One region of the Vibrio sp. T11.5 genome, then DNA from elsewhere that is predicted to be linked to it. Evidence: riboswitches for the same ligand, from Rfam matches in the RefSeq annotation. Region 1 holds a riboswitch; the other holds the start of a gene.
The links. Region 1 has a riboswitch for lysine ahead of lysC (lysine-sensitive aspartokinase 3). Riboswitches for the same ligand answer to the same signal wherever they lie in the genome.
Positions count from the first base shown of each region.

Region 1 (15,404 bases):
CATCTTATGAAGAGAAGCGCCGCGATACTGTGAGGAAAGGTAGTCAATCGAGCGTTGTAGTTCTAAGGCAATACCATCAAGCTGAAGTGCACTAGTGGCAACACCTGTTAGTGGAGAAGCGACTCCCCTAATCGTTCTCTGGAAAGCACAATGGTGATCGACGAAAGCTCTAACCCGGAAGCTACTTTGCTTACTGCGTTGTAAAAGCAAAAAGCTGGACAGTTCACCCGCAGATACTCCCCATACCTCATCCTCGACCAAGACTCGGTTTAGCATGATATGATGAGCTGACAAACTTTGTTGTAAGCCAACAATCAAACTCTTAGGTACAACATACACTTGTAGCTTGTTACCGATCGGCAGGTGAGCAGCATCAGCAACAATATCAGTCACTTTTTCACTGATGAGATCTTTGAGCAGAAAGGGTAAAGCACTACTCAATTCAGTTTCAGGAATGTTAGGCTTATCGATTTGGTAGATTTGATAGATTTTCGAGTTTAGGACAATATCCAGATGCAAGTCAGAGAGTTTCGATTGGACCAATGTTTTGAGCAGTGTTTCTTGCCATGCCCCTTCTTCCACCATCACCTTAGAGGGTAGCTTGCCTTCAGCCAACGCTGAAAAATAGAGTTCGCCAGGCTGAACAACGACGGTCAGTTTTAAGCCGACTCGCTGTTTGTGATTAAACTTTCCTATCAAAGACTGAATGTTCATTTACTGCTAAATTTTCGCCACCGGTTGCGACGACCGACTTGCACTTTACTGGCCATCATAACTTTCCTTTCAGTTTCAACTTTAGGCACCAATTGTTGTTCAGACTGAAAGTAGCGTCCTTGAACACCCTGTACTCCTAAAGCCAGCATAGTCTTGTACTCCTGTTTATTGTCGACCCCAACAGCAATAACTTGAGTTTTGAGTCCTTCACATGCGCCTAATAAACTTCGAACAAATAACTGATTTTCGTCTCGCTGATCTATTTGTTTCACTAAACTTCTATGCAGTTTTAAAAAATCGACTGGAAGATCTTTTAAATAATGAGTGCTCACAATCGATCGACCAGCTTGGCCAACGGCAATGCGACACCCCAATCCAGAAATCATTTTTATCACTGGACGCATATAGTCCAGATGTTTAACTAATCTTGCTTCTGAAAATTCGAAGATCAACAATTTTCGTTGTTCTGATGTTAATTGTAGTAGTTCATCCCGAAACCATTTGAAGTATTCTCGACCCACAAACGGCACTACATGAATGTTTACAGAGTAACATATTCTTTTCTTTGACACTTTCAGAAATTTTACGATCGCAGCAAAAACAGCACGATCAAGAACGGCTTCATAACCCACAGATTCTATAGCAGAATTGAATCTAGATGCCTTTATCAAACCTTTATCCGGATCATTAATACGCACAAAAAGCTCAGAGTGCTCAAACACCCTGTCTTTGTTTGAATCTAACAAATAGCAGGGCTGATAAAAAATATAGAGTTTTTCTGGCTTAATTACTAAATCGAATAGAGTACGCCAACGCACGTTACCGCGGTCATCATCATGCGTGACCAATTTATTAAATTTGTTCCAGGTATTTACGCGCTGTAACTGAGCACTTTTCAGGGCTGTTTCTACTTCATCTAGAATACGTCCTTGGCTCTCTCCTTCTCTGTACATACTGACACCAATGTGCAACCAATTTTCTTTTTCTAGAGGTAAAGGAGGAGAGAGTTTAGTCAATTGCTTTAAGCTATTTATTGCTATTTGAGCGACTTCTTTACTGCCTAAATGAGGGGCAAAAATAGCAAAGTCAGACTCATAATAACGAGATAGAATAACGTCTGGATAACGCTGAACAATGTTATTCAAGCCAGTGCCGATATCGATCACAAAGTCATCTGCTACCTGTTTCCCAGACTCTTCTTGTAATTGTTCCCAATCGTCGATACGCAAAAGCAATACACCACCGTGAGAACCATGTTCAGAAAGTGCTGATTCTAATTTACTGTCGAAAAGTACGCGATTAGCAGTACCAGTGACCTGATCTAAAAAAGTTTGGGTGCGAATGAAAGTATCGAAGCGGCTGCGCTCTTGACGAGCGTCCTGCAATTCTTCTATTAACCGGTCTAGAGCTTCACTGGCCGTGTAGGGCCACTCTCTAACATCACCTTTGGTATACTCTTCAACACGTCCAGCAAGAATCATTCGTCCTCGTTCCTCCAATAACTCAGATCCTGCAAGTTGCTCCTTGAGCCATTTAACACCGCGCATTAAGCAGAAAATAATCAAAACCACAGCTAAGGTGATCGACCATAAAGCTTCTAGGGAGTAGCCATAGCCGATGTAGGGAGGAACGGCTTTGAAGTGGAGACGATAACCAATATTGCGCTCTAGCTGGTATTCAGTGTCATAGAGGAGAACTTTATCAACTTTCGAAGAGGTGTCTTTATAACGGTATATAACACCATGGGTAGATAGCAGCTCCATCTCAACAATGTTGGAAGCTTGGAGCATTTTGGGCATCCAACGTTGCAACGAGTATGCGGCGTCAGGATCTTCCATTTCCTTATCTAATACTTCGACAATGCCTTGAAGAGAATGATCTAGGTACTCTTGGCCAAGTCGTTTAAACGATAAGGTCCCACCTAAAAAAAGGATGAACATCGCACTGGTCACTATGACAGTGACAAACGCAACGAGGCGAGTGCTCAACTTTAAGGTAGGGGTATACCTCATAGGTAAAGAATTCCTTTTCTCAAAATAAGGTCGTAGCAGCGATAAAAATCAATCGGCTCTCATCATTGCCATTAACTGATTGGTCTGTTTTTCTAACTATATAAAAAAGCCGCGAAATTCGCGGCTTTTTTCAGGATTCAATGAGTTAGAATGGGATATCGTCATCAAAATCCATTGGCGGCTCATTGTATTGAGGCTGACTTTGGTTCTGTGACTGCTGCTGTTGCGGCTGAGAATACTGTTGCTGAGCCGGTTGACTTTGCTGCATTGCAGGCTGTTGAGGCTGACCCCATCCGCCTTGCTGTTGAGGCTGTCCCATCGACTGACCGGGAGATCCACCTTGAGCGCGACCACCGAGCATTTGCATTACGCCATTGAAGCCTTGAACAACCACTTCTGTCGTGTAACGGTCTTGACCATTTTGATCTTGCCATTTTCGAGTTTGTAACTGGCCTTCAATGTAAACCTGAGAACCTTTACGCAGGTATTCACCAGCAACTTCTGCCAGCTTGCCAAACAGTGACACACGATGCCATTCTGTTTTCTCACGCTGTTCGCCAGTTGCTTTATCACGCCAGCTTTCAGACGTCGCAATCGTGATGTTTGCTACAGCGCCACCGCTTGGCATATAACGTACTTCCGGATCTGATCCCAGATTTCCGACTAAAATAACTTTGTTGACTCCACGGCTCGCCATGATTCGCTCCGTCTAATTTTTCTATTTACCTTAAAACAGCACATTAGGATAACACGCTTTACTCTTTGAACAAATTGCAATCCTCACCATGGGTTCACAAAGTCATGAACCCTATAGATAGCTGTATTATTTACGAGCAAATTCAATTCACTACGTGATTGATAGATTTAATAATTACCTACTAACATGAAACTATACGCAATCCTGTAAACATAATTCGCACTAGTCACATTTCTCCTTCAATCTGCAACTACTTGTAATGAAATCGAATGAAAACTCCGATGAGCAAAAATATCTATACCCGAACTATCTACTTTCTATGTGAAGATAAAAGCACAATTAACCCTCTTATCCGTCAGGTTGAGGAACAACTCCAGATCCAGATCCCCCGAATCGAGCCCGACGAATTAATGCTTGCCATGCAGCAGCATAAGCATAAGATTCTGATGATAGATCACAAGAACTATCAAACACTCAATAACCAGATCCGTGACCTTCCTCTCTCGAACAAAATGTTTGAAACCATCATTTTTAATGTAGAAAAAAGACTGAAAACAGACGACCTACTCTGCTTTGGCGACCTAAAAGCTCTTTTTTATCAAGAAGAATCAATTGAAGCGATTGCAAAAGGGTGTGGTGAAGTGATCAATGGTCAAAACTGGCTACCTCGAAAAGTGGCTGCTCAACTGCTGCATTACTATCGCCATGTAGTACTCAGCCAAACTGCTCCAGCCACCGTAGACTTAACTGCTAGAGAAATCCAGATTCTGCGATGTTTAAAAACCGGAGCATCCAACATACAAATTGCTGAAGATCTATTCATCAGTGAGTTCACTGTTAAATCTCATTTGTACCAAATCTTCAAGAAACTCTCGGTAAGGAATCGTGTCCAAGCCATTGCTTGGGCTAATCAACATATGCTGTCTTAAATATAATCCGATGCGCAAAAACTAACATTTTGTCTTTAACATTCATTATCCATTCACGCAAAAAGTGATAAGGTTGCGCCAGCTATAACAGATTAATTAAATATATAGGGTTTAAACATGATCAAAAAGTGCCTTTTCCCAGCGGCTGGCTATGGAACTCGCTTTCTCCCTGCGACCAAATCCATGCCTAAAGAAATGATGCCAGTCGTCAACAAACCGCTTATCGAATACGGTGTTGAAGAAGCTATTCAGGCGGGCATGGATGGCATGTGCATTGTCACTGGCCGCGGTAAGCACTCGATCATGGACCATTTCGACAAGAACTACGAATTGGAACATCAAATCAGCGGAACGAATAAAGAACAACTGTTGGTCGATATTCGTGACATTATCGAGAGCGCTAACTTTACTTATATTCGTCAGCGTGAAATGAAAGGACTAGGGCATGCAATTCTTACTGGCCGTGAGCTAGTCGGTGATGAACCGTTTGCTGTTGTGCTGGCCGACGACCTTTGTGTCAATGGACAGGAAGGAGTGTTAGCCCAGATGGTTGCCCTGTTTAAGCAATTCCGCTGCTCAATTGTCGCTGTTCAAGAAGTACCTGCCGACGAAACTCACAAGTATGGTGTGATTTCTGGTGAGATGATCAAAGACGACATCTATCGTGTGGATGATATGGTTGAAAAGCCGGAGCCTGGAACTGCACCAAGTAATCTGGCTATCATTGGTCGCTATATCTTGACGCCTGATATTTTCGAGCTCATCGAAAATACCGAGCCAGGTAAAGGTGGAGAAATTCAGATTACTGACGCTCTACTGAAACAGGCAAAGGCAGGTTGTGTTCTGGCCTATAAATTCAAAGGAAAACGCTTTGATTGCGGTAGCGTTGAAGGGTACATCGAAGCAACTAACTACTGTTTTGAGAACCTTTACCTAGCGGATAGCAAAAAGTCAGAACTGGATAAACAAAAAACGACAAAAGAAGCTTAATCGCTTTATGCTAGCCATGCTTCTAAGGCCGCTCAATAGAGCGGCCTTTTTGTTACTGTTTTTTTATCCAGTATTTTCTTTGAACATTTATTACTCTATGTAATACTTAGCCCACTTGTTTTTACATTGAGCGAGAACAATGGATAAGATCGAAGTTCGCGGCGCACGCACCCATAACTTAAAAAATGTGAACCTAACCATTCCACGAGATAAACTCATCGTGATTACAGGTTTATCCGGTTCAGGTAAATCATCACTTGCCTTCGACACCCTGTATGCGGAAGGTCAACGTCGTTATGTTGAATCCCTATCGGCCTACGCTCGCCAGTTTTTGTCTTTGATGGAAAAGCCCGATGTCGATCATATTGAAGGCTTATCACCAGCCATTTCCATTGAACAAAAATCAACGTCGCACAACCCTCGCTCGACCGTTGGTACCATTACTGAAGTGTATGACTACCTACGTCTATTGTACGCACGTGTTGGCGAGCCGCGTTGTCCTGAACATCATGTACCATTGACAGCTCAAACCATCTCACAAATGGTCGACAAAGTTTTGGAACTTCCTGAAGGATCCAAAATGATGCTCCTTGCGCCAATTGTTAAAGAGCGTAAAGGCGAGCACGTTAAAACATTAGAAAACCTTGCTGCACAAGGCTTTATTCGCGCTCGTATCGATGGTGAAACTTGCGACCTATCCGATCCACCAACCTTAGAATTGCATAAAAAACACACCATTGAAGTCGTAGTAGATCGCTTTAAAGTGCGCGATGATTTACAACAGAGGCTGGCGGAATCCTTTGAGACGACGCTCGAATTGTCCGGCGGAATTGCGGTCGTGGCTCCGATGGATGGAGATGGCGCAGAAGTGGTCTTCTCTGCTAACTTCGCCTGTCCACATTGTGGCTATAGCATGCAAGAACTAGAACCGAGGCTGTTCTCGTTCAATAATCCAGCAGGCGCCTGCCACACCTGTGATGGTCTTGGTGTACAACAGTATTTCGATCCAGATCGAGTGATTTTAGATGACTCTTTAAGTCTCGCCGAAGGGGCGATCCGTGGTTGGGATCAGAAAAACTATTATTACTTCCAAATGCTGTCATCTTTGGCAGAACACTATAATTTTGATCTAAAAGCGCCTTTTAAGTCCTTATCAAAGAAAATGCAAGATGTGGTACTTACAGGATCCGGACGTACAGAGATCGAGTTTAAGTACATCAATGATCGCGGCGATATTCGCGTCAAACGTCACCCATTTGAAGGCATACTCAATACCCTTGAGCGTCGCTATCGTGATACTGAGTCTAATGCCGTACGTGAAGATCTAGCTAAGTACATTTCAACTCGTACTTGCTCGAGCTGCGAAGGCAGTCGCTTGCGTTTAGAAGCTCGTAATGTATTTATAGGCGACACAACCTTACCTGAGATTGTTGAGCTCAGTATAGCAGATGCGTTGGGTTTCTTTGCCTCATTGGAGCTAGAAGGTCAGAGAGCGCAGATTGCCGAAAAAGTAATGAAGGAGATCAATGATCGTCTCCAATTTTTAGTCAATGTTGGCCTCAACTACCTCAACCTTTCTCGTAGCGCTGAAACCTTATCAGGGGGGGAAGCTCAGCGTATTAGACTCGCCAGCCAGATTGGTGCAGGTCTGGTCGGAGTAATGTACGTATTAGATGAACCTTCCATCGGACTTCATCAACGTGATAACGAGCGACTATTAAACACCCTAACTCACTTGCGTGATTTAGGTAATACGGTGCTGGTTGTAGAACATGATGAAGATGCGATTCGCATCGCCGATCACGTGATCGATATAGGCCCTGGAGCTGGTGTACATGGCGGTAGCGTGGTGGCAGAAGGGACCATGGAAGATATTATCGCCACTCCAGAGTCACTAACTGGCCAATACCTCAGCGGTACAAAAAAAATTGAAGTGCCTGCACAGCGTACCCCTATCAATAAAAAGAAAGTAGTCGAGTTGTTCGGCGCTACAGGTAACAATCTTAAAGATGTGACATTAACAATCCCAGTTGGTTTGTTCACCTGTGTGACAGGGGTTTCAGGTTCTGGTAAATCTACTCTGATCAACGATACTTTTTTCAAGATTGCACACACTCAGCTAAATGGTGCGACGACAGCCACTCCATCTCCTTATCAAAAAATTAAAGGTTTGGAGCATTTTGATAAGGTTATCGATATTGACCAAAGTCCAATAGGGCGCACGCCACGCTCTAACCCAGCCACTTATACAGGTATCTTTACACCGATCCGAGAGCTGTTTGCGGGAACGCAAGAAGCACGCTCTCGAGGTTATAAACCGGGTCGCTTCAGTTTCAACGTACGTGGAGGGCGATGTGAAGCTTGTCAGGGCGATGGGGTCATCAAAGTCGAGATGCACTTTCTACCAGACGTTTACGTGCCATGCGATGTGTGTAAAGGCAAACGCTACAACCGTGAAACTCTCGAAGTCCACTACAAAGGCAAGACCATTGATGAAGTACTGGGGATGACGGTTGAAGATGCACGAAACTTCTTCGATCCTGTACCCGTCATAGCACGTAAGCTGCAAACACTTATCGATGTTGGACTTTCTTATATTCGTCTTGGCCAAGCTGCGACCACCTTATCTGGGGGTGAAGCGCAACGTGTCAAACTGGCCCGAGAACTATCTAAGCGTGACACTGGTAAGACGCTCTATATTTTGGATGAGCCTACCACTGGCCTGCACTTCCATGATATTCAACAGTTACTTACGGTACTGCATCGACTACGTGATCACGGTAATACAGTGGTGGTCATCGAACATAACCTTGATGTGATTAAAACCTCAGACTGGATTGTCGATTTAGGCCCAGAAGGTGGTCAAGGTGGCGGTGAAATTATTGCTGAAGGAATACCAGAAGAAGTGGCCAAGGTAAAAGGCTCACATACCGCACGATTCCTCAAGTCTATGTTAATATAAAGAAAAGTAGTAAATTAAACAGACCATAACATGGTCTGTTTAATTTTGAAGGACGCAACAATCAATGGCAACCATCCATTTGGCAGGGACAAGTCTAGAGCCGCAAGCACCTAAACTACCGCTCATTAAGCCGTTTCTTGTTTCTATAGCGGTCGTATTTTTGCTCGCGATGCACATTTTCACCCCTAATCCGGGAGGTGCTGGGCTCGCGCTCTCTTTTAATACAACGACTTGGCTTGCAGTCAGTTTCTCTCTGGCAATAGGGTTGTATCAGACCGGAACCCAAGGTGTGATCAGATACAATAAGCTGACTATTGGGCTGTTTCTGTGCTGCGTATTGATCACAATCCCGATATTTTTCCCTTACTCAGACTTTTCCCTTTCTCAAGGTAAACTGCTTGGCTTATGGGCTGGTTACGGGCTGTTTTTTGTCCTTCAACAATTTCGCTTCAGCAACAAGCAGAAGCAACGTTTATTGTGGTTCATCACCATCTCGGTCTTTATGCAGGCGCTGTTTGGCTGGTTTCAATATTTACTCCTGCAGCCTGACAACTTGTTGGGTTACGATACAGTAAAGAATCGCCCTTATGGTATTTTTCAGCAGCCGAATGTCATGGCCAGCTTTCTCGCCACGGGATTGGCTCTGTCAGGCTACCTACTCACTCGCCACCCAAAGAAATACAACCGTCATCTCAGTGAAGTTTCGTTGCTGTACTTGATGCCAGTTGTGACGGTTCCATTACTCATTTTGATAGCGTCTCGCACTGGTTGGCTAGGGTCTTTTATGGCTGTCGTTTTACTCTTGCCTTACCTCTATCAATTCGCAACCAAAAAACGCTTTGGGGGCTGGCTTGCATCCATTTTACTCGGCCTATCAATTGGTGGTGGCATTAATATATTATCGGATGGAGAGTCTCTAGCGTCTAAACGGGCTAACCTAGAAAGCCCGAGACAATACACTTTTCCTCAAACACTCGATATGTTAGTTGAGAAGCCATTCACAGGCTACGGATACGGGCGATTTGAGCCAGAATATATCGTCTACACGGCGCGCCAACATCAGTTAAACCCTAACTATCATCCCGGTCTTGCTTCAATGGACCACCCTCACAATGAGCTGCTTTATTGGGGGGCAGAAGGAGGGTTGCTTCCAGTATTAGCTATCGTACTCGCAGCGGTGATGGTTTTAGTAAGGATCTACAATGTTAAAAAAGGTACTCGCCTCGCGATGTTTGCCTTATTTGTGCCAATAATCCTCCATAGTCAACTTGAATACCCTTTCTACCATTCAGCCATTCACTGGATAACCTTTGTGGTTCTGCTTTTCTGGATTGATCAACGCGCGCGCTCGTATCGTTTTGCGTCATTCAGCATTGTGACTAAAACACTGTTTCGAGTGATGAGTTTAGTCTTACCCATTGTAACCAGTTTCTACATGCTCACCGCGTTACACACTAACTATGTCCTCACTCAGTTTGAAACATCGCAGCCTAAAAATCCTGACTTACTCAAGCAAGTCAGTAATCCAATAGTTTGGAAAGATAGGTACGACTGGGATATTTATAGCACCTATCTCAATATTGGCCTTTATCGTCAGGAAGCGAAGTTCATCCAGCCATACATTGACTGGTCATTGAAAATTATTAAAGATAAACCAAGGCCCGCGTTTTATAACAATCTAATTCTTGCTTACCAAGGCTTAGGGGATAGTGAACGTGCCGAGCAAATTCGTAGAGAGGCGCAATACTTGTTCCCTGCTCGCGATTTCTCACAGGTGCAATACGTCGCTCCAGATATCGATGCACTCAAAGCAGACAATGAAAAGTAGCCGAATAAAAAGGCGACGCTTAAAGCGTCGCCTTTTTATTCTATTTTGTGGCAGTTACTGCGTGAGTGACTCTTCTAATGCTCTCAAACAGAGTGCAACATTTTCTGCACGAGCGCCGTAGCCCATAATGCCGATGCGCCATGTCTTACCCGCTAATGCCCCCAAACCGGCACCAATTTCGAGATTATAGTTTTCTAGCAAATGGTTACGAACCCCCGCGTCATCAACGCCTTGAGGAATATAGACTGCATTGAGCTGAGGTAAACGTGATTCTTCTTCAACAACAAACTCAAAACCCAACTTTTCGAGACCTAACTTCAACTTTTCATGCATGTCACTATGACGCTGCCAAGCATTCTCTAACCCTTCATTCTTTAGGATTAATAGCGACTCATGCAGCGCATAAAGGCTGTTTACAGGCGCTGTATGGTGGTAGCTACGTTTTCCTTCCCCGCTCCAATAGCCTAATACTAGACTTTGATCTAAAAACCAGCTTTGGACAGGTGTTTGCCTTGCCTGAATCTTCTCAATGGCTAGGGGGGAGAAGGTCACTGGCGATAAGCCAGGAACACAAGATAAACATTTCTGGCTGCCTGAATAGACCGCATCTAGCTGCCATTCATCGACTTTCAGTGGCACACCACCTAAAGAAGTCACCGCATCAACAATCGTTAGCACACCGTGCGCCTTTGCAAGTTTACCCAATGCTTCTGCATCGCTGCATGCGCCTGTCGATGTTTCTGCGTGAACGAATGACAGGACCTTTGCATCTGAATGCTCTTTCAATGCCTGCTCGACTTTATCGACCGAGACAGGAGTACCCCATTCATCATCAACAACTACTGCAACACCACCCGCTCGAACTACATTTTCGCGCATGCGCTCGCCAAACACACCATTGCGACAAACGATCACCTTCTCACCCGGTTCAATCAGGTTAACAAAACAGGTTTCCATACCTGCACTGCCCGGCGCTGAAACGGCAATAGTGAATTCATTTTCAGTTTGAAAAGCGTATTTGAGTAGCTGTTTTAGTTCATCCATCATTTTGATGAACAAAGGGTCAAGGTGACCAACGGTAGGGCGACTCAAAGCCTGCAAAACTTGAGGAGAAATATCCGAAGGGCCAGGGCCCATAAGAATACGGTGAGGGGGGATAAAGCTTTGAATCGTCATTGTTCACTCCTTGATATCGGTCTGCTTTTACTTTATTTGTCTTTACATTAAAACAAATCGACACCAGCAGCAATTGGACGAAAGTTGCCAGGTAAAACCACTGTCACAAGTTTGTTAATTAATAAACCGATTAAAGTGACACTTTCCCGTTGACAAAGCTCAAATAAAAACGTTCAATGCAGTTTGTATGGTGAATTTTTATGCCGCCATATGAATGCATTTTGCAGAAGAGGAGCACTACCCAGGTAGGTGTTTTGTGGAGCCACAACTCCGATACAAATCACTGAGGGGGAGTAGTGCCGAGGTAGATCAACGTTGTGGTTTTGATCTGTCGGTTGACTTGGGTTGACTCCCATCAACTGTCATCAGCTCAGTCTGGTGAAGAGCTTCTGAGGTAAACCTTACACAATAAAACCTCTCTATACGCTCAATCTCTCTTCAAGCAAGGATTACTTATTTACTTTCAGGAAGTTGTGGGAGAAATGCCGTGGGCAATTTTAACGTTGCTAAATTTGGTGGAACCAGTGTTGCTAACTTTGAAGCCATGAGTCGCTGTGCTGCGATCATTGAACAGAACCCAAACACAAAGTTAGTCGTCAGTAGCGCCTGTTCAGGTGTGACAAACTTATTAGTCGAGCTCGCGAACGGAGTTCAAGATCAGACAGAACGCAGTGTGATTCTAACCAAACTCGCCAGTATTCATGATGCGGTACTCAATCAACTAGAAGATGCGACTCAAGCGGCCAACGAGGTCTACTCCATTCTAGATACCGTCACAAGTTTGGCAGAAGCCGCCTCGATTCAGTCAAGTACCAAGCTGACCGATCACCTTGTTGCCTGTGGTGAGTTGATGTCTACACATCTGCTGGCCCAGTTAATGAAGGAACGTGGCATCAATGCGGTACGCTTTGATATTCGTGAAGTACTACGCACAGATGACAATTTTGGTAAAGCAGAACCGGAACTGGCCACCATTCGTCAACAAGCGCACACTTCACTTATCCCGTTATGCCAACAACAGGTTGTGGTAACTCAAGGTTTTATTGGCGCCGATGCAGATGGCAATACCACGACACTGGGTCGAGGTGGTAGCGATTACAGTGCCGCACTTATTGCAGAAGCAGTTGAAGCTCAGGGACTTGAAATTTGGACCGATGTACCGGGAATTTATACCACTGACCCACGTATTGCCTCAAAAGCCTCTCCTATCTCAGAGATCAGCTTCAGTGAAGCCTCTGAAATGGCTAATTTTGGCGCTAAGATCCTTCACCCTTCGACGCTGATCCCTGCTCTACGCCATGATATCCCGGTGTTTGTCGGTTCATCAAAGCAACCTGAAAAAGGCGGAACTTGGATTCGCCATCAAGTCGAGAGCTCACCTCTTTTCCGAGCTTTGGCTTTACGATGCAATCAGACCATGGTGACGCTGCGCAGCGCACAGATGTTCCACGCTTACGGCTTTCTCGCCAAGGTATTTGAAATTCTGGCGAAGCACAAGATTTCGGTGGATTTGATTACCACTTCAGAGATCAGTGTCAGTCTAACGCTTGACCAAACCGACACATCTGGCGGTGCCCCTCAGTTACCAGAAGCCGCACGTCTTGAGCTGGAAGAGCTGTGCACCGTTGAAGTGGAACATAACCTGTGTCTGGTCGCGCTGATTGGCAACAACATGAGTGAGAGCAAAGGTTATGCAAAACAAGTATTTGGCACACTAGAAGAGTTTAACTTGAGAATGATCTGCTATGGTGCAAGCCCACACAACCTGTGTTTCTTGGTTGGTGAAGCCGATGCAAAATTAGCGATTCAGAAGCTGCACACTGAATTGTTTGAGAAGTGATAATAAAGCAGAGAACAAAAGAGGGTTGGCGCTAAAACGCCAACCCTTTTAATTTATACTAGTGATAAAACCGAGTATATTACTCACCGGCGACTTTCATAGATTCAATCAGAATCGAACCTGTCTGTATTTGCGATCGGGTTTCAACATCATTCCCTACCGCGACAATCTGATCAAACATGTCTTTCAGGTTACTGGCGATGGTCACTTCAGAAACAGGATATTGGATCTGGCCATTTTCCACCCAGAAGCCAGCCGCGCCTCGAGAGTAATCACCGGTGACGATATTCACGCCCTGTCCCATCACTTCAGTGACAAGGAAGCCCGTTCCCAGTTCTTTAAGCATCTGCTCAAAGTCTTGCCCCGTCGATTGAACGAACCAGTTATGAATGCCACCTGCGTGACCCGTTGGCGTCATGTCCATTTTACGCGCGGCATAGCTGGTCAATAGATATGTCGCGAGCACACCATCGGTAATGATTTCACGATCTTGGGTTGTAACACCTTCACTATCAAATGGGCTCGACGCTAAGCCGCGTAGTAAATGCGGTTTTTCAGCAACATTAAACCAATCTGGAAGTACCTTTTGGCCGAGATGATCAAGTAAGAATGATGACTTGCGATACAGGTTACCACCACTGATTGCCATCACTAGGTGTCCAAGTAAACCTGTTGCCACATCAGCTGCGAACATTACAGGATATTGACCTGTTTTCAGCTTTTGCGCATCAAGTCGACTGATGGTTTTCTCCGCCGCTTTCAAGCCGACTGACTCAGGTGTCCAAAGATCATCTTTATGGCGTGCGACTGTATAGCTATAGTCACGCTCCATAACACCACTTTCGCCCTGACCAATCACACAACAACTGGTACTGTGGCGACTGGAGGCATAGCTAGCAAGCAAACCGTGACTGTTGCCATAAACCTTCAAACCATAATGGCTGTCGTAACTCGCACCATCGCTTTGTTTGATTTTGTCACTGAAAGATAACGCTTTTTGCTCAGCAGCAATCGCAATCTCGGCAGCATGATCTGGGTCTGGTGTATCAGGGTGAAACAAATCAAGATCAGGAATTTCTTTTACCATCAGCTCTTTAGGAGCTGGGCCTGAGCATGGATCTTCTGAAGTGTAATTGGCAATATCAAGTGCTGCCATCACCGTCTGTTGAATGGCTTTCTCACTGAGATCGGAGGTAGACGCACTGCCTTTGCGCTGACCACGGTAAACGGTAATACCTAAAGCGCCATCGCTGTTAAATTCAACGTTTTCCACCTCACACATACGTGTTGATACACTCAGGCCAGTGGTTTTAGTGATCGCGACTTCAGCGCCATCGGATTTTTCCGCGGCCATTTCCAGTGCTTTCGCAACGGCGGCCTCAAGCTCAACACGTTGCTGAGCGACTTGCTGTCTTACGTCCATATCTTCTTCATGCTTAAGGTCTGTTGTCCCTAGAATAACAAGAATTTCGCTTTCTCCCCATGATTCTTGTTAAAATAGAGAAATAGATGTTCAAATTAAGGCAGAAAGATGGCCCGTAAGAATCAAAAAGCGCCATGGGAAGAAGAAGAGGAAATCATTTGGGTCAGCAAAACCGAAATGAAGCGTGACATGGAAGAGTTACAAAAACTGGGTGAAGAACTCGCCAGTCTAAAACCTTCGGTGTTAGAAAAATTCCCGTTAAGTGAGGACCTTGCCGAGGCAATTAAAGATGCACAACGCTTTAAAAATGAAGCACGTCGTCGCCAGTTGCAATACATTGGTAAGCTGATGCGTTTCGAAGATCCTGAACCACTTCAAGCGGCACTAGACAAAGTACGTAACAAGCACTCTCAAGCGACTGCTGCACTGCACAAGCTGGAACAGCTGCGTGATCGCGTCGTTGAAGAAGGCGATGACGCCATTGCGGATGTAGTGGATCTATACCCACAAGCGGATCGCCAGCGTTTACGCCAATTAGCACGTCAGGCAGCAAAAGAGAAGAAAGCGGGTAAGCCAGCTAAAGCGTTCCGTGAAATATTCCAAGTGCTAAAAGAGCTCAACGACGAAGAGATTTAAGCAAGCCGCTTTAGATAAAAATGGGCTGATGTAGATACACCAGCCCATTTTTTTGCTCTTAGGGAAAGTTATTCGCCCGCTTTAACAAACCCACTGAGTACAGCATGGCTATGTTGCTGGGTTAAAAGTTCAATCGTTTCAGCAACCGCCACCTTTCCTTGGTCAACAAAAGCAAAATGCGAGGCAATAGCTTTAGC
Region 1 covers NZ_JAPPTP010000014.1:28,553-43,956, reverse strand. The annotation lists gene OH455_RS14765 (MSHA biogenesis protein MshI) at 1-714, opposite strand, end outside; gene csrD (RNase E specificity factor CsrD) at 711-2,726, opposite strand; gene OH455_RS14755 (single-stranded DNA-binding protein) at 2,872-3,423, opposite strand; gene OH455_RS14750 (response regulator transcription factor) at 3,705-4,352, shown strand; gene galU (UTP--glucose-1-phosphate uridylyltransferase GalU) at 4,470-5,342, shown strand; gene uvrA (excinuclease ABC subunit UvrA) at 5,482-8,304, shown strand; gene OH455_RS14735 (PglL family O-oligosaccharyltransferase) at 8,369-10,132, shown strand; gene OH455_RS14730 (pyridoxal-phosphate-dependent aminotransferase family protein) at 10,187-11,308, opposite strand; lysine riboswitch at 11,528-11,705, shown strand; gene lysC (lysine-sensitive aspartokinase 3) at 11,796-13,148, shown strand; gene pmbA (metalloprotease PmbA) at 13,228-14,571, opposite strand; gene yjgA (ribosome biogenesis factor YjgA) at 14,680-15,207, shown strand; gene thiQ (thiamine ABC transporter ATP-binding protein) at 15,276-15,404, opposite strand, start outside.

Region 2 (15,404 bases), on a different contig from region 1:
CTCCATCGCCCCTGCTCCGCCAGATGCAATCAGCGGCACATTACACACTTCACGCACCATGTTCAGTTGTTCGATGTCGTAACCGTTACGCACGCCGTCTTGGTTCATCATGTTCAATACGATTTCACCTGCGCCACGTTTCTGAACTTCTTGTACCCAATCGCGCGTTTCCCATTGGGTCGCTTTGGTGCGTTCTTCATCGCCAGTAAACTGGTACACCTGATACTTGCCGGTCTCTTGGTCGTAGTATGAGTCGATGCCAACCACGATACATTGAACGCCAAATTTATCCGCAAGGTCAGTAATCAGCTGCGGGCGTGCCAATGCTGGTGAGTTGATAGACACCTTGTCTGCACCGAACTCAAGAATACGCGCTGCGTCTTCAGCTGACTTAATGCCACCAGCGACACAGAAAGGAATATCGATCACTTCTGCAACGCGAGCCACCCAGCTTTTATCAACCACACGGCCATCGCTTGAAGCGGTAATGTCGTAAAACACCAGCTCGTCTGCGCCTTCTTCAGCATAACGCTGAGCCAGAGGAACGATGTCGCCAATGATTTCGTGGTTGCGGAACTGAACGCCCTTCACCACTTGTCCATCACGTACATCTAGACATGGAATTATTCGCTTAGCCAACATGCAAATGCCTCCTCTGCTGTGAACTTGCCATCAAGTAGTGCGCGACCAACAATTACTCCAGCGACGCCAGAACCTTTCAGCGCTTCAATATCCGCTAATGAGCCAATGCCACCTGATGATTGGAATTGCACTTGTGGGTATTGTTTGCATAGGTCTATATATAGCTCAACGTTTGAGCCTTCTAGCGTACCGTCACGAGAAATATCAGTACAAAGCACATGCTGTAAGCCAACGGTTAGGTAATCATTAATCAGAGCTTCGATAGTCACGCCTGAGTCTTCTTGCCAACCAGAGATCGCTACCTTACGAGTACCGTCTTGAGCGATGTTGATATCTAGCGCGAGAACAATTTTTTCCGCGCCGTATTTTTCCATCCAACCTTTTACTAGTTCAGGTCGCTTTACCGCTGTCGAGCCAACAACAACGCGCTGAGCACCTGCTTCGAGTAGATCGACAACGTCTTGTTCTGTACGTACACCACCACCGATTTGGATATTCGCTGGAGTGCTCGCAAGTAGCTTGGCAATCAAATCAAGTTGGCGCGCTGTCGTGTCTTTCGCGCCCGTTAGATCGACTAAATGCAACCAATTAGCACCGGCTTGGTGATACAAGTTGAACTGTTCTGCTGGGTCGACTTTGTACTCGGTTACTTGGCCGTAATCACCTTGATAAAGGCGAACCACCTGTCCTTCAATTAAATCAAGAGCTGGAATAATCACACTAAATCCCTTTTATAATTCTAAGAAGTTTTGAATAAGCTTTGCGCCCGCTTTTGAAGAACGCTCAGGGTGGAATTGCACACCGTAGTAGTTACCGCTTTGCACTGCAGCCGTGAATGGTTTTTCGTATTCACATTCTGCAATCGTGTACTCGCCAACAGGCATGGCAAAGCTATGTACGAAATAGAAGTACTCGCCTTCTTCAATCCCTTTGAATAGTGGGTTGCCCGTTTTAGCTGAGACAGTGTTCCACCCCATGTGGGGCAGTGGTAAGTCACCGGTTTGAAGCAGCTTCACTTCACCATCACAAAGTCCAAGGCACTCAACTAGCTCATCCGCTTTTTGCCCTTTTTCTTGAGATACTTTGCCTAACAGTTGCATTCCTAAACAGATACCTAACAGCGGCTTTTCCACCTGTTTTACCAAGCTAATTAGACCTCGCTCTTCGAGATTCTTCATCGCTTCACTTGCTGTCCCTACACCCGGTAGGAATAGCTTGTCAGCCGATAATACAACTTGTGGCTCTTTTGAAATTGTTACTTCATAGCCTAGGCGTTCAATGGCAAACTTCACCGAAGAAACGTTGGCACAACCAGTATCGATAATAACAACTTTCTGTTCTGTCACTGCTTTTCTCCTTACTAGCGCTAGCCTTAAAGCACGCCTTTACTACTTGGTAGCTCAGTACCTTCTACTTTGATTGCTTGACGCAGAGTACGACCAAACGCTTTAAATAGACTCTCAATGATGTGGTGATCATTGTCGCCAGCAGAAGACAAGTGCAGTGTGCACGCTAGGGTGTCAGTTAGAGAACGGAAGAAGTGAACCACCATCTCGGTTGAAAGGTCACCCACTTGCTCACGGCTGAACTTCGCGTCGAACTTAAGGTAAGGACGCCCTGACAGGTCTAGAGCACATTGTGCCAAACACTCATCCATTGGCAGGCTAAAGCCAAATCGGCCAATACCACGTTTATCACCTAGCGCTTCTTTAAGCGCTTGGCCCAACGCAAGTGCGGTGTCTTCCACAGAGTGATGATCATCAATGTGTAGGTCGCCCTCCACTTTACACACCATCTTAAATCCACCGTGTGTTGCGATTTGATCAAGCATATGGTCAAAGAAGCCTAGGCCCGTAGAAATATCATTACCGCCTTGGTCATCAAGATTTACCGCGACTTTAATGTCAGTTTCTTTCGTCGTACGGACCACTTCAGCGACGCGAGCTTTCACCGTCAGATCTTTCAGGATCTGTTTCCAACCCATGGTTTCTGGGTTGTACTGAATGCCGCGAATCGCCATGTTTTCTGCAAGTTGAAGATCAGTTTGACGATCGCCAATCACAACAGAGTTTTGGAAGTCCACTTTGCCACCTTGAAGGTACTCTTTCACCATGCCTAATTTAGGCTTGCGGCATGAGCAGTTATCTTCTTCAAAGTGAGGGCAAATCAGGACGTCATCGAACGTCACACCTTGAGATTCGAAGATTTCCATCATCATATCGTGCGGTGCATCAAAGTCTGCTTGTGGGTAGCTCTCGGTACCCAAACCATCTTGGTTAGTGACCATCACTAGGCGGTATCCTGCGTCCTGCAACGACAACAGGCTTGGGATAACAAATGGCTCTAGCTTTAGCTTATCTAGGCGGTCTACTTGAAAATCAACCGGCGGCTCAACAATTAAGGTGCCATCACGGTCAATAAAAAGGATTTTTTGTTGTTTGCTCACTCGAACTTCCTTATTGCTAATCTTTGGCGCCCCCACTTGTCAGCGAAGGCAATTAATTTTGTCTCTACTTATGAGTAGTAGTTTCTAACAAATCCGAGTGTTTTTTCGCACTCGTCACGGTTACCGACACTGATACGCACGCAGTTCTCAATTGGCGTGTTACGCAAGATAATGCCTGTCTCCCAAGCGGCTTTGAAAAGATCATCGCCATCTGGGAATTTCACCAATAGGTAGTTTCCCCACCCTTCAAACACTTCCAAACCCGGAATCATTGAAAGACCAACTTGCAAGTAAGCACGGTTTGCATTCAGATCGAGAACTTGGAACTTCGTTCGCGCTAGGCCTGCTTCAGAAAGCGCTTGGGTAGCAATTTCCGCCACTGGAACCGGTACTGGGTATGGTGCGATCACTTTCAGAAGTACATTAATCAGCTCTTCGTTCGCAAGCGTAAATCCACACCGCAGACCAGCAAGCGCAAAAGCTTTCGACAGAGTGCGCAGAATCGCAAGATTCGGGTACTGCGCCAGTAGGTCTACCGTTGACGCTTCCGGACAAAAATCGATGTACGCTTCATCCATCACCACGATTGCACGGTCTTTTGTCATCTCAAGCAGAGACACAATATCTTCACGCTTAACCAAGTTACCTGTTGGGTTGTTTGGCGAACATACAAAAACCAGTTTCACGTTATCTAGATTGGCTTCGATACCTGCAAGATCTAGTTGCCAATCTGACGTTAGCGGCACAGTTTTACGCTCTACACCGATGGTTTCTGCACTGATGGCGTACATGCCGTAAGTCGGTGGGCAGTAAAGAATCTCATCTTCACCCGGCTCACAGAAAGCACGGATCAGTAGTTCAATACCTTCATCCGCACCGCGAGATGTTAGTGCTTGCTCTGGTTTGACACCTGCATAGGCTGCGTAAGCAGAAATCAGTTCTTTAGGCTGGCATTCGCTGTAACGATTAAGACGAGCAAAGTCTGTTTTGTATTCATTATTAAATGGCGACTCGTTGGCATTTAGCCACACATCACCTGTACCACCGATACGACGAGCCGATAAATAAGGGGTCAGCTTTTGAACCTGTTTGCGCGCTAGCTTTTCCATCTCAATATCCTCTTACTTAGCTGCCAATTTTTCTACACGGATAGTCACTGCTCGTTTGTGTGCATCCAAGCCTTCCGCTTCTGCCATGGTGACCACGGTTGGTGCTAAACCTTTGAGACCGTCAGCAGACAGCTCTTGAACCGTCATACGTTTCGAAAAGTCCGCTAAGCCTAAGCTTGAATACGTACGTGTGTAACCGTAAGTAGGAAGAACGTGGTTGGTGCCCGATGCGTAATCACCTGCTGATTCAGGCGACCAATCACCTAAGAAAATCGATCCCGCGTTATCTAGCAGCGGTAGAAGCTCGCGTGGATTCTTTGTCTGAACAATTAAGTGCTCAGGACCGTAATAATTCGAGATGGAAACCGATTGAGTAAGAGACTCGGCAATGATGATCAAGCTTGAAGCCAATGCTTGCTCGGCGATGTCCGCGCGAGATAGATCCTTAAGCTGACGTTGAACCGCATCCGTCACTTGATCTGCAATAACAGGCGAAGGAGTCACAAGTACCACTTGAGAATCAGGACCGTGCTCCGCTTGGCTTAGCAAATCAGCAGCGATAAAGTCAGGATCCGCAGTGTCATCGGCCAACACCAGCACTTCAGATGGGCCTGCTGGCATATCAATCGCCGCACCGCGGAAATCATTGCTTACCTGACGTTTTGCTTCCGTCACATAAGCGTTACCTGGGCCAAAGATCTTATCAACTTTGGATACCGTCTCTGTACCATAAGCCATCGCAGCAACTGCTTGACCACCACCGACGTTGTACACTTCATCAATACCACACAGTTGCGCGACATAAAGGATCTCGTCTGCGATTGGCGGTGGAGAACACAACACCACTTTACGACAGCCCGCAATTTTGGCAGGAACGCCGAGCATCAAAACCGTCGAAGGCAATGGCGCACTCCCGCCCGGAATGTACAAACCCACTTTTTGAATCGGGCGCGTTACTTGCTCACAAAGCACACCCGGTTGAGTCTCTACTTTGATTCGCTGTGGCTTCTGTGCTTTATGAAACTTCGAGATGTTTGCATAAGCTTGCTCAAGCGCATCTTTCATCTTTTCAGAAAGGCGAGCAGACGCTTCATCAATTTCTTGTGCTGAGACACGAATGGATTCCGGCTTCACACCGTCAAACTTCTCAGTCAGTTCCAATAATGCAGCATCACCCTCTTTACGAACATTTGCGATTACTTCAGAAACCGCAGCCGTGATGTTTGCGCCCTCTGCGATTGCCGGACGCTCTAGAATCGATTCTTGCTGCGTTTCACTCAGCGATTGCCATACGACGGTTCTCATTGCAATTACTCCATCATTTTCTCAATGGGTAGGACAAGAATTGAGCTCGCACCCAGTTCTTTTAGCTGTTCCATGGTTTCCCAGAACAGGTTTTCAGTACTAACCAAATGAACCGCAACTTTTTGCTTGTCAGCAGATAGAGGTAATACCGTTGGGTCTTCTGCGCCAGGAAGCAATGCTTTGATTTGGTCTAGCTTCTCAGCTGGTGCGTGTAGCATGATGTACTTCGACTCTTTTGCTTGCTGTACGCCTTGCATGCGAGTCAACAGTTTTTCGATTAGTGCTACTTTATCTGCATCGAATTCACCGGTGCGTTGAATCAGCGTCGCTTTTGACTTGAAGATAATCTCAGCTTCTTTTAAGCCATTCGCTTCTAGCGTCGCACCTGTAGAAACCAAATCTGCGATGGCGTCGGCAAGACCCGCGCGAGGGGCAACTTCTACAGAACCGGTCAGCATACAGGTAGAAAATGGAACACCTTGTTGATCCATGTAAGCTTTAAGCAATTGTGGGTAGGTAGTAGCAATTCGTTTGCCTGCTAAATCCTGAGGACCGTTGTATTCTTCATCTTTGTCGATAGCGATAGATAAACGGCAACCACCGAAATCGAGACGACGAAGTGGAACAAATTCACATGGCTCGCCAAGCGCCTTACGATCAAGACGAACTTCTTCAAGTTCATTTTCACCAATAAAGCCAAGGTCAACAACACCATCCATAATTAGACCAGGAATGTCGTCATCACGGACTAACAGCAGATCAATAGGCATGTTCAGCGAGTGAACGACCAGACGTTCCCCCATGATGTTGAATTTTACGCCGCACTTTTTAAGCAGTTCTTGGCATTCTTTGCTTAGGCGACCTTTTTTTTGGATTGCGATTCTTAGGCGTTGTGTTTGCATTGCTGTTATCCCTGTGCAAATTAATTTTTAAATCGTTAAAACTAAAAAACCCTCGGAAGAATTGGTCTCCCGAGGGTTCTGAATCTTGTAGTTTGCGATTTCTGCCTCCGGGAGTTTCCTATCTCCCGGGTATGCGTACATCTCCCGAAAGACTAGACTGGGTGATGATGGTGATGAATGTTCATTACAAAATTACGCATACTTATAAGCTCTTCAGTTCGCTTGCTTGGTAACCACACTAACTAAGGCAAATCCATTTTTCAACTAAAAATTGAAGATTTTTTCAATTTGTATAAGACAAATAAAAAGGGAGCAAAAGCTCCCTTCAAAATTCTTTTATCGTTCAGCTCATTAAACGTTTTGACAGCTTGCCATCTTCGCTTTTGAAAGAATCGATAGCAAAACACAAACGCCAACAAAAGCAACCGCCGAAACAGCGAAAGAAATGCCTACTGATGCGGTCATACCCAATGTGATGAAACCAATACAAGAGACAGCCGCGACTGATAATGCATAAGGCAGCTGAGTCGCTACGTGATCAATATGGTTACAACGTGCCCCCGTTGAAGAGAGAATTGTCGTATCTGAAATTGGTGAACAGTGATCTCCAAATACTGAGCCTGCCAACACAGCACTTAGCATAGGCAGCATCAAAGCAAGATCTGTGGCACCTGCCATATCACCAGCAATTGGCAGCATAATACCAAACGTACCCCATGATGTACCGGTAGAGAAAGCCATAAGACCAGATAGCAAGAACAGGATAACAGGTAGCCAATCAGGATTGATATTGCCTTGTGCTAATGTCGATAGGTATTTACCCGTGTTCATATCGCCGATAACAGAACCAATAGTCCAAGCAAAAATAAGGATCAAAATGGCACTAAACATCGATTTGGCACCAATCCAAAGAGTACGCGTTATTTCGCTAAATGCGATGCCCTGCTTAAGCACCGTAAACAGAGCTACAGCCAACCCGACAAGACCACCATAGATCAACGAAGTGCCTACATCTGTGTTCTCAAATGCACCGAGAACATTAAAGGCTTTGTCATCTGCGGCTAATGCCTGTCCGCCTGTATATAGCATTGAAGCAATAGTTGCGACAATCAGGAATACAATCGGTAGAACTAAGTCGGAAACTTTACCGCCTTCACTTTCCTGAATATCCAATTCTTCATTGATATCATGCGCTTCCTGAGAGTCGTCAGCTTGTTCTTTATCAAAGCCGTGTCCCTGAGATGCTGCAATTTCATGGTTGCGCATCTTACCAATATCAAGACCAAACCAAGCCACTGCAAATACCATTAGCAAAGCGAAAACAGCGTAAAAGTTCATTGGGATAAGACGTACATAAGCACCAAGTGCTGAATACTCAGTAATACCATGGGATACCAAAATACCAGCGATAATCGTCATGATGTAAGCCCCCCAACTAGAGGCTGGCATGATCACGCACATAGGTGCTGCTGTTGAGTCTAAGATGTAGGCCAACTTAGCGCGGGATACATAAAAACGGTCTGTAACAGGTCGAGAAATCGCGCCAACGGCTAGGCTGTTAAAATAGTCATCAACAAAAATGAATACGCCTAGAAAAGCGGCCAGTAACTTGGAGCCACGCTTACTTTTCACTCGTGATTGGGCCCACTCAGCAAAAGCGCGAGTCCCCCCTGACAAGGTTAACAACGCTGTCATCATGCCCAGTAAGAGTAAGAAACCAACAATACTCATGTTCCAAGTATTAATACCGCCATCTTCGATAAAGACGCTTGATACCGTTGAACCGACGTAGCTGAGCGTACTCCCCATAGAATAATCATTGAGAAGGATAGCGCCCAGCGTGATACCTACGCCCAGAGACACCAGCACACGACGGGTAATAATTGCTAGACTCAGAGCCACCAGTGGTGGTAACAAAGAGATAGGAGATGATGCAAAATCAATTAAATTCATGATCTTCAAAAACCAGTAATAAATGGTTAGAGATCTACTGCAGACAGATTGGAGGAAAAGTTTCCATACAATCAAGTTGAACCAAGCGAAAGGGAAGCGAAAGCTTCACCCAGCCCTACAGTAGCGCTCCATAGTTTTACAAAATTATAGACTATGGCAGTGTTACCCCTTTCGAGTGTAACCCCAGCAAGCATCTTTGATTTGATTACTCACTTCGGCAAAATAACCTTTCACATTTGTTCATTGGCATCACCCCAACAAGTGCTACTGATCTATCTCGCGCCTCTACCGCGATTGTTGGTGTTTAAAACTGTCATTAACAAAATCTTACAACAATTTAACCAACCTATCGCATTAGGTGGCGCCCATTGTACTCATCTAAAGCCCTATTTCAATACATCATGCCAAAAATTCCAGCCTCTATATTGTCATCTCAACATGCTGAAGGTTTCTTAGCTATTGCATAAAGTTCAACTAATATCATAGCCAAACTGTCACAAGTGGCACTCATTATTCATAATTTAACTTGCGAATACTGATTTATACGTCTAAATCTAGGTATTAAGCTCTAAAAACGAAAACTCTAGAGAAAAACTCGTGAATTGATGAAGATTTGTTACTATCTTGATAATTAGCTGACAAAAGGATAATTCAAATTATTTTGATACTGTAAAACAAAATACCTGTTTACGTATGAAACTTATTCGCTATAAGTATTGTCAAAATCACAAATCTCCCGATATTTTATGCAACAAGAATTGGTTGATTAATTAGAAAGGTCTCATTATTCAAATGACCTAACGATTAATTAATAATTTTTTATAACAATTTAACCAGAAAATATTGTATTGCGAATAATACGGGTTTAATATTTATTTTATCGGCTCCTTAAATAAGTGGGAATTTACATGTCGGAACTAACTAAAACTCTATTAAACATTCGTAGTCTACGCGCATTCGCACGTGACTTAACTCTGGAACAACTAGAGGAAGCTCTAGACAAATTATCAACCGTTGTCGGTGAACGCAAAGAAGCAGCAGAACGCGAAGCTCAAGCGGCACAAGAAGCCAAGTTGGCAGATATTGCAGAACAAATTAAACAACTTGGTCTAGATAAGGACATGGTTATTTCTGCGCTTGCCGGTGAAGCAGCAGGTAAAGCAAAACCTAAGCGTGCACCTCGCCCAGCAAAATACAAATATCTGGACAATACTGGTGCTGAAAAGACTTGGACAGGTCAAGGTCGAACTCCTTCAGTAATCCAAGAACAGCTAGACGCTGGTAAGTCACTAGACGACTTCCTAATCTAATCCGGCTGAATTTATAAAACGCTAGCTGCTAGCGTTTTAACGCTCAATAAAAAGCCTCGCTATAGCGAGGCTTTTATATAATTAATACCCTAACTAACGTTCCCAGTATGCCTCTTCTAGGCTGTCTTCTCGCTCAGGTAAACCTCGAGACAAGCGCGGGGAGTGCTGAACTAACACTTCATAGCTGGCACGATTTGAATATTTGCATACTTGGGAGAAAGAAGAATATGTCAGGTACGCATGAGCATGCTTACTCGAGTTAGGCACATTTTCTTTATGGTATTTATTCGCAGCCATATCGTGTAACAGCGCTGATAATGCAGCGTCACCAGCACCATTGGTATTTTTAATCTTTTCTGGCCCACCCATATAAGGAGATATATGTGAGTATACTTTAATTGGATTATCACAGGCCCATCTTGCAGCTGGACGACTAAACTCATATCGGTTGAATTCAGCAATGCTTCCAGGAAGTAACGGCAGAGAAGTTTGACGCTTAGCGGCTTCTTCCGTGTAACCCGCCATAAACAAACCTACAGGGCCCGCAGTACATAGCACTAGGTCGACCCATTCTAGCGTTTTATCTGACGCCGCTAATGGATCAGATTCGCCCGTTAACGCCTCTGCCTCGTCTTCATTCATAGCCACAACACTCACGTGGTCACGTAAAAAGTTTTGCCAAAATACCGGATCATCCTGAATAACGAATTTGGTTCCAAGTGTGAGCACGACAGGAACATTATACTTCTTCGCATATTCAATCGCTTTCATCGTAGCTTCTGGCATTGGGTCACCTTCTTTACAGCGGACCAAATAAGCCGTAAGCACTAAAGCAGAAGCATTTTCAAAAATCTTCTCTGGAATGCTATTCGGATGCAGCTGATTCATCTGACCTTCGCTAATGGCAAAAGTGCGCTCACCATCATCAGAAATCAGAGCAAAACAGCGACCAATAGCACCATCAACACCCTGTAAATAGTTCAGGTCCATTCGACTGGAAGTGTTACACAAATAGCGGAAACCATAGCTACCAATCTTAATATCTTGACTCATGACACCCAAAAGTGTTGAGCGGTCATCAGCAAGAACAGAATAGTTGTGAAGAGTATTACCAATAGTACCACCCGCATATTCATTGGTAATCAGTCCATTTTCCTTCAGCTCGTTGTACAGCGCTTCCGCGGTCACATCGTCAATAACGAGTGAGTGACCTTTACTCAACTGATATTTCTCAATGAGTTCCGTGCTGACTTTCGCTTCAATATCAACCAAAGTCTGGTCAATACCGATAATATGCGTGCTGGACATTTTCTTGCTCTCTTGAGATTGACTCACTAAAGGGTCGCGCGCATGGACAGGAAAATAGTGCTTGGACTTTCGTTGGCCTGGAAACTTCATAACAAAATATTCTGAGATAAGGGGTCAAAAGATGCCGGATTCTACCGCGCACTATCTAACGCGGCAATAACCGGAATTATAGCAAACGTTTGCGGGGGAAATTAAAATTCTATCTCTTGATAGGTAATAAACAGGAAGCACTTAATGTACAAATAATTTTAAATAGGAAACCACTAAGGTTTGACGAGCCACGCCGCGATTTAACAAGCCAACTGATGACCAGTTGGCATGGGGTTACCGCTTATTCACCTTCCATAAAACTGATATCTGGCAAACGGTCAAGGTGTTCTGAATAACGTTTGAGATTAAACTCACCTTCGTTTTTCATTACATCGAAGATCTCAATAGAGACAGCACATGCCATCATCGCGACAGCCTCGTCTCGCGGCGTTCCCGTCATCATCAAACGCATCAAAGTTTCTTTTACTTTTAGCGGCTCACCATCTTCCAGCTGATTCTCAACAATTTCAATCAGCTCTGCTTCCGCCATGAATTGACTATCATCACTCACGTTTTGTACCTTAGTTCACTTGAATTTTGCCAACTATGCCACATATAGCCTGTCTGTAGTGAAAATTCGCAGATTAAGATCGTGAACGAGTAAAATTGCGGCAAAATTGAAGTGTGAGTTCGATCTCGGAACTGTCACCTCGAAACGCTTTCTGTTAAAATCTGCCTCCAGTTAAATTTTGTGGTGTTTAGTAATGTCTGAGAACTGTACTGACAACAGTAAAAAGAAAGTTATCGTCGGCATGTCCGGTGGTGTGGATTCATCCGTTTCCGCGTATCTCCTAAAGCAGCAGGGCTATCAGGTTGAAGGCCTGTTCATGAAGAATTGGGAAGAAGACGATAACGAAGAATACTGTACAGCTGCAGAAGACTTAGCTGATGCTCAAGCTGTTTGCGATAAATTGGGTATACACCTCCACACCATCAACTTTGCCGCCGAATACTGGGACAATGTATTTGAATATTTTTTGGCGGAATACAAAGCTGGTCGCACACCGAATCCTGACATCCTTTGTAACAAAGAAATCAAGTTCAAAGCTTTCCTTGAATTTGCAGATGAAGTTCTCGATGCAGATTACATTGCGATGGGTCATTATGTTCGACGTACTTTCCCTGAGAATAGTGACAAGCCGCAAATGTTGCGTGGCCTAGACGGCAACAAAGATCAAAGCTATTTCTTGTATACATTGAGCAGTGAACAGATCGCTCGCAGCTTATTCCCTGTTGGAGAGCTGGAAAAACCTGAAGTGCGCCGAATCGCCGAAGAGCAAGATCTAATTACCGCGAAGAAAAAAGATTCGACGGGCATATGCTTCATTGGTGAACGTAAGTTTACTGACTTCCTATCTCGTTACTTGCCAGCACAACCGGGCAAGATTGAGACACCTGAAGGCAAAGTGATCGGTGAGCATCAAGGTTTGATGTATCACACATTAGGGCAACGTAAAGGTTTACATATAGGCGGTCAGAAAGGCGGCGGTGGTAATGAAGAGCCATGGTACGTCGCAGAGAAGGATCTTAAACGTAACGTACTCATTGCAGTGCAAGGTGCTGAGCATCCACTGTTAAAATCTCAAGGATTGATTGCTTCTCAGCTGCACTGGGTCGATCGCGAAATTATCAAATCTCCACTTCAATGCAGTGTGAAGACACGGTATCGCCAAACGGATATCCCTTGTACCATTATCCCAATTGATGATGAAAATATTAAAGTCATTTTCGACGACCCACAGGTAGCCGTAACCCCAGGTCAATCAGCAGTATTTTATAAGGATGATGTTTGCCTTGGTGGCGGCATCATTGAAAAACGTATTTAATTCAATGTCTTTTCAGGAGTAATACGACGTGACTAACGCTCTTTACGACCGTACCATCGCATTTGCAGGAATATGCCAAGCTGTCGCTCTGGTTCAACAGGTCGCGAAAAACGGTCACTGTGACTCTGATGCATTTGAAACTTCGCTCAAAGCGATCTTAAACACAAACCCAAATAACACCGTCAGTGTTTATGGTCGAGAGTCGGATTTAAAACTTGGCCTAGAATGTTTGGTGAAGGGCATCGATAGCACACCTTCTGGCAGTGAAGTGACTCGCTATATCATCAGCTTGATGGCGCTTGAACGTAAACTGAGTGGACGCAACGATGCGATGTCTCAATTAGCCGACCGAATTAAAATGATAGAGCGACAACTTGATCATTTTGAACTCTTAGATGACCAAATGATAAGCAACCTTGCCAGCGTCTATTTGGATGTCATCAGCCCGATTGGTCCGAGAATTCAGGTTACTGGAACCCCTTCTGTACTGCAACAGACAGGTAACCAACATAAAGTTCGAGCCTTGTTACTATCCGGTATTCGAAGTGCCGTGTTATGGCGCCAAGTAGGCGGTAAGCGTCGTCATCTCATTTTCGGACGCAAAAAAATGGTTGAACAAGCTCAAATCCTTTTAGCCAGAATGTAATCATTTAAACTTTCCAGCTCGTGCCTATCGCGAGCTGATTTTTTCTACCAAAACAAACTCAACGCAAACGATTGCGCAATATGCGTGACAATCCACGCAGTTATTGGTATAAAGCACACAAAATTTAGAAACTCAATTCAGGAGAACATCATGGAACTGTCAGCACTGACTGCTGTTTCACCAGTAGACGGCCGTTACGGAAGTAAGACAATCGCACTTCGTAGTATTTTTAGCGAATTTGGCCTTCTAAAGTACCGTTCTATCGTTGAAATTCGTTGGCTGCAAAAGCTTGCCGCAACTGATTCAATCAAAGAAGTACCAGCGTTCAGTGCAGAAGCCAACCAGTTTCTTGATGATCTTGCCGTTAACTTCAGTGAAGAGGATGCAGCTCGAATTAAAGAAATTGAGCGTACGACAAATCATGACGTCAAAGCTGTTGAATACTTCCTGAAAGAAAAAGTGGCTGACATCCCAGAGCTTCATGCTGTCAATGAATTCCTTCACTTTGCTTGTACTTCAGAAGACATCAACAACACGTCTCACGCGCTAATGCTTAAAGAAGCTCGTGATGAAGTGATCCTGCCAGAAATTCGCCGCCTAATTAACGCCATCAAAGGCTTAGCAGAAGAATATCGTGACATTCCTTTGCTATCTCGTACACACGGCCAGCCTGCTTCTCCTTCTACTATGGGCAAAGAGATGGCGAACGTGGCATACCGTATGGAGCGTCAATACAAGCAGATCGCTAACGTTGAAATCCTAGGTAAGATTAATGGTGCTGTAGGTAACTACAACGCTCACCTTTCTGCTTACCCAGAAGTAGATTGGCACCAGTTCTCTGAAGAGTTCATTACAGAATCTCTAGGCGTAACATGGAACCCTTACACAACTCAGATTGAGCCACATGATTACATCGCAGAACTGTTCGATGCGGTTGCACGTTTCAACACCATCTTGATCGACTTTGATCGTGATGTTTGGGGCTACATTGCACTCGGTCACTTCAAGCAAAAAACAGTAGCTGGTGAGATCGGTTCATCAACTATGCCTCACAAAGTTAACCCAATCGACTTTGAAAACTCAGAAGGCAATCTAGGCCTTGCGAACGCGGTATTCGGCCATTTAGCGCAAAAACTACCAATCTCTCGCTGGCAACGTGACCTGACAGACTCAACCGTTCTACGTAACTTAGGTGTAGGGGTTGGCTACGCGGTGATCGCTTATACTTCTACTCTAAAAGGCATCAGCAAACTTGAAGTGAACCGCGAAGCGCTTCTTGCTGAACTAGATAAGAATTGGGAAGTGCTCGCTGAACCAGTTCAGACCGTAATGCGTCGTTATGGTATCGAGAAACCGTACGAGAAGTTAAAAGAATTAACGCGTGGAAAACGTGTTGACGGTGAGGCAATGCGTCGCTTCATAGATGGCCTTGAACTGCCAGAGCACGAAAAGGCGCGTCTAAAAGAAATGACACCTGCCAACTACATTGGCCAAGCAATCGAGCTCACCGACAAACTGTAATACAATCTATGTAAACGTAGGGTTGACGTCAATTCGTCAACCCTTTTTTACATCGATTAGACACCACTATCGAATCGACTAACCGTCTACTTTTTGAAAGAACAGCGTAATTTTGCCTACCTCAATGCCGAACTTTCGTATGCTCGTGATATTGAATACATGCTTCTCGTCTTGCCTGAACAACCAATCATCAAACGCAACCGTTATTGTAGAACCGTCGACGACAAGCTCAAAATCATAGACCCAGTGCAATGCATTACCCTCTTCTTTGCCTCGTGCGACACCTAAGATGTCTCCAGCTTCTCCCGCGTAGGTATTATCGCTGAGTCTCTTGATCTTCCAAATC
Region 2 covers NZ_JAPPTP010000001.1:420,571-435,974, forward strand. The annotation lists gene hisF (imidazole glycerol phosphate synthase subunit HisF) at 1-642, opposite strand, end outside; gene hisA (1-(5-phosphoribosyl)-5-[(5-phosphoribosylamino)methylideneamino]imidazole-4-carboxamide isomerase) at 624-1,361, opposite strand; gene hisH (imidazole glycerol phosphate synthase subunit HisH) at 1,374-1,988, opposite strand; gene hisB (bifunctional histidinol-phosphatase/imidazoleglycerol-phosphate dehydratase HisB) at 2,015-3,088, opposite strand; gene hisC (histidinol-phosphate transaminase) at 3,157-4,197, opposite strand; gene hisD (histidinol dehydrogenase) at 4,210-5,502, opposite strand; gene hisG (ATP phosphoribosyltransferase) at 5,508-6,404, opposite strand; His leader region at 6,445-6,581, opposite strand; gene OH455_RS02010 (Na+/H+ antiporter NhaC family protein) at 6,756-8,357, opposite strand; lysine riboswitch at 8,471-8,653, opposite strand; gene OH455_RS02015 (H-NS family histone-like protein) at 9,266-9,667, shown strand; gene OH455_RS02020 (inosine/guanosine kinase) at 9,761-11,065, opposite strand; gene OH455_RS02025 (hypothetical protein) at 11,307-11,555, opposite strand; gene mnmA (tRNA 2-thiouridine(34) synthase MnmA) at 11,770-12,891, shown strand; gene hflD (high frequency lysogenization protein HflD) at 12,920-13,537, shown strand; gene purB (adenylosuccinate lyase) at 13,688-15,058, shown strand; gene OH455_RS02045 (DUF3833 domain-containing protein) at 15,137-15,404, opposite strand, start outside.
Region 2: it holds a riboswitch for lysine, as region 1 does, so the genes downstream of both, OH455_RS02010 (Na+/H+ antiporter NhaC family protein) here and lysC (lysine-sensitive aspartokinase 3) in region 1, are expected to answer to the same signal.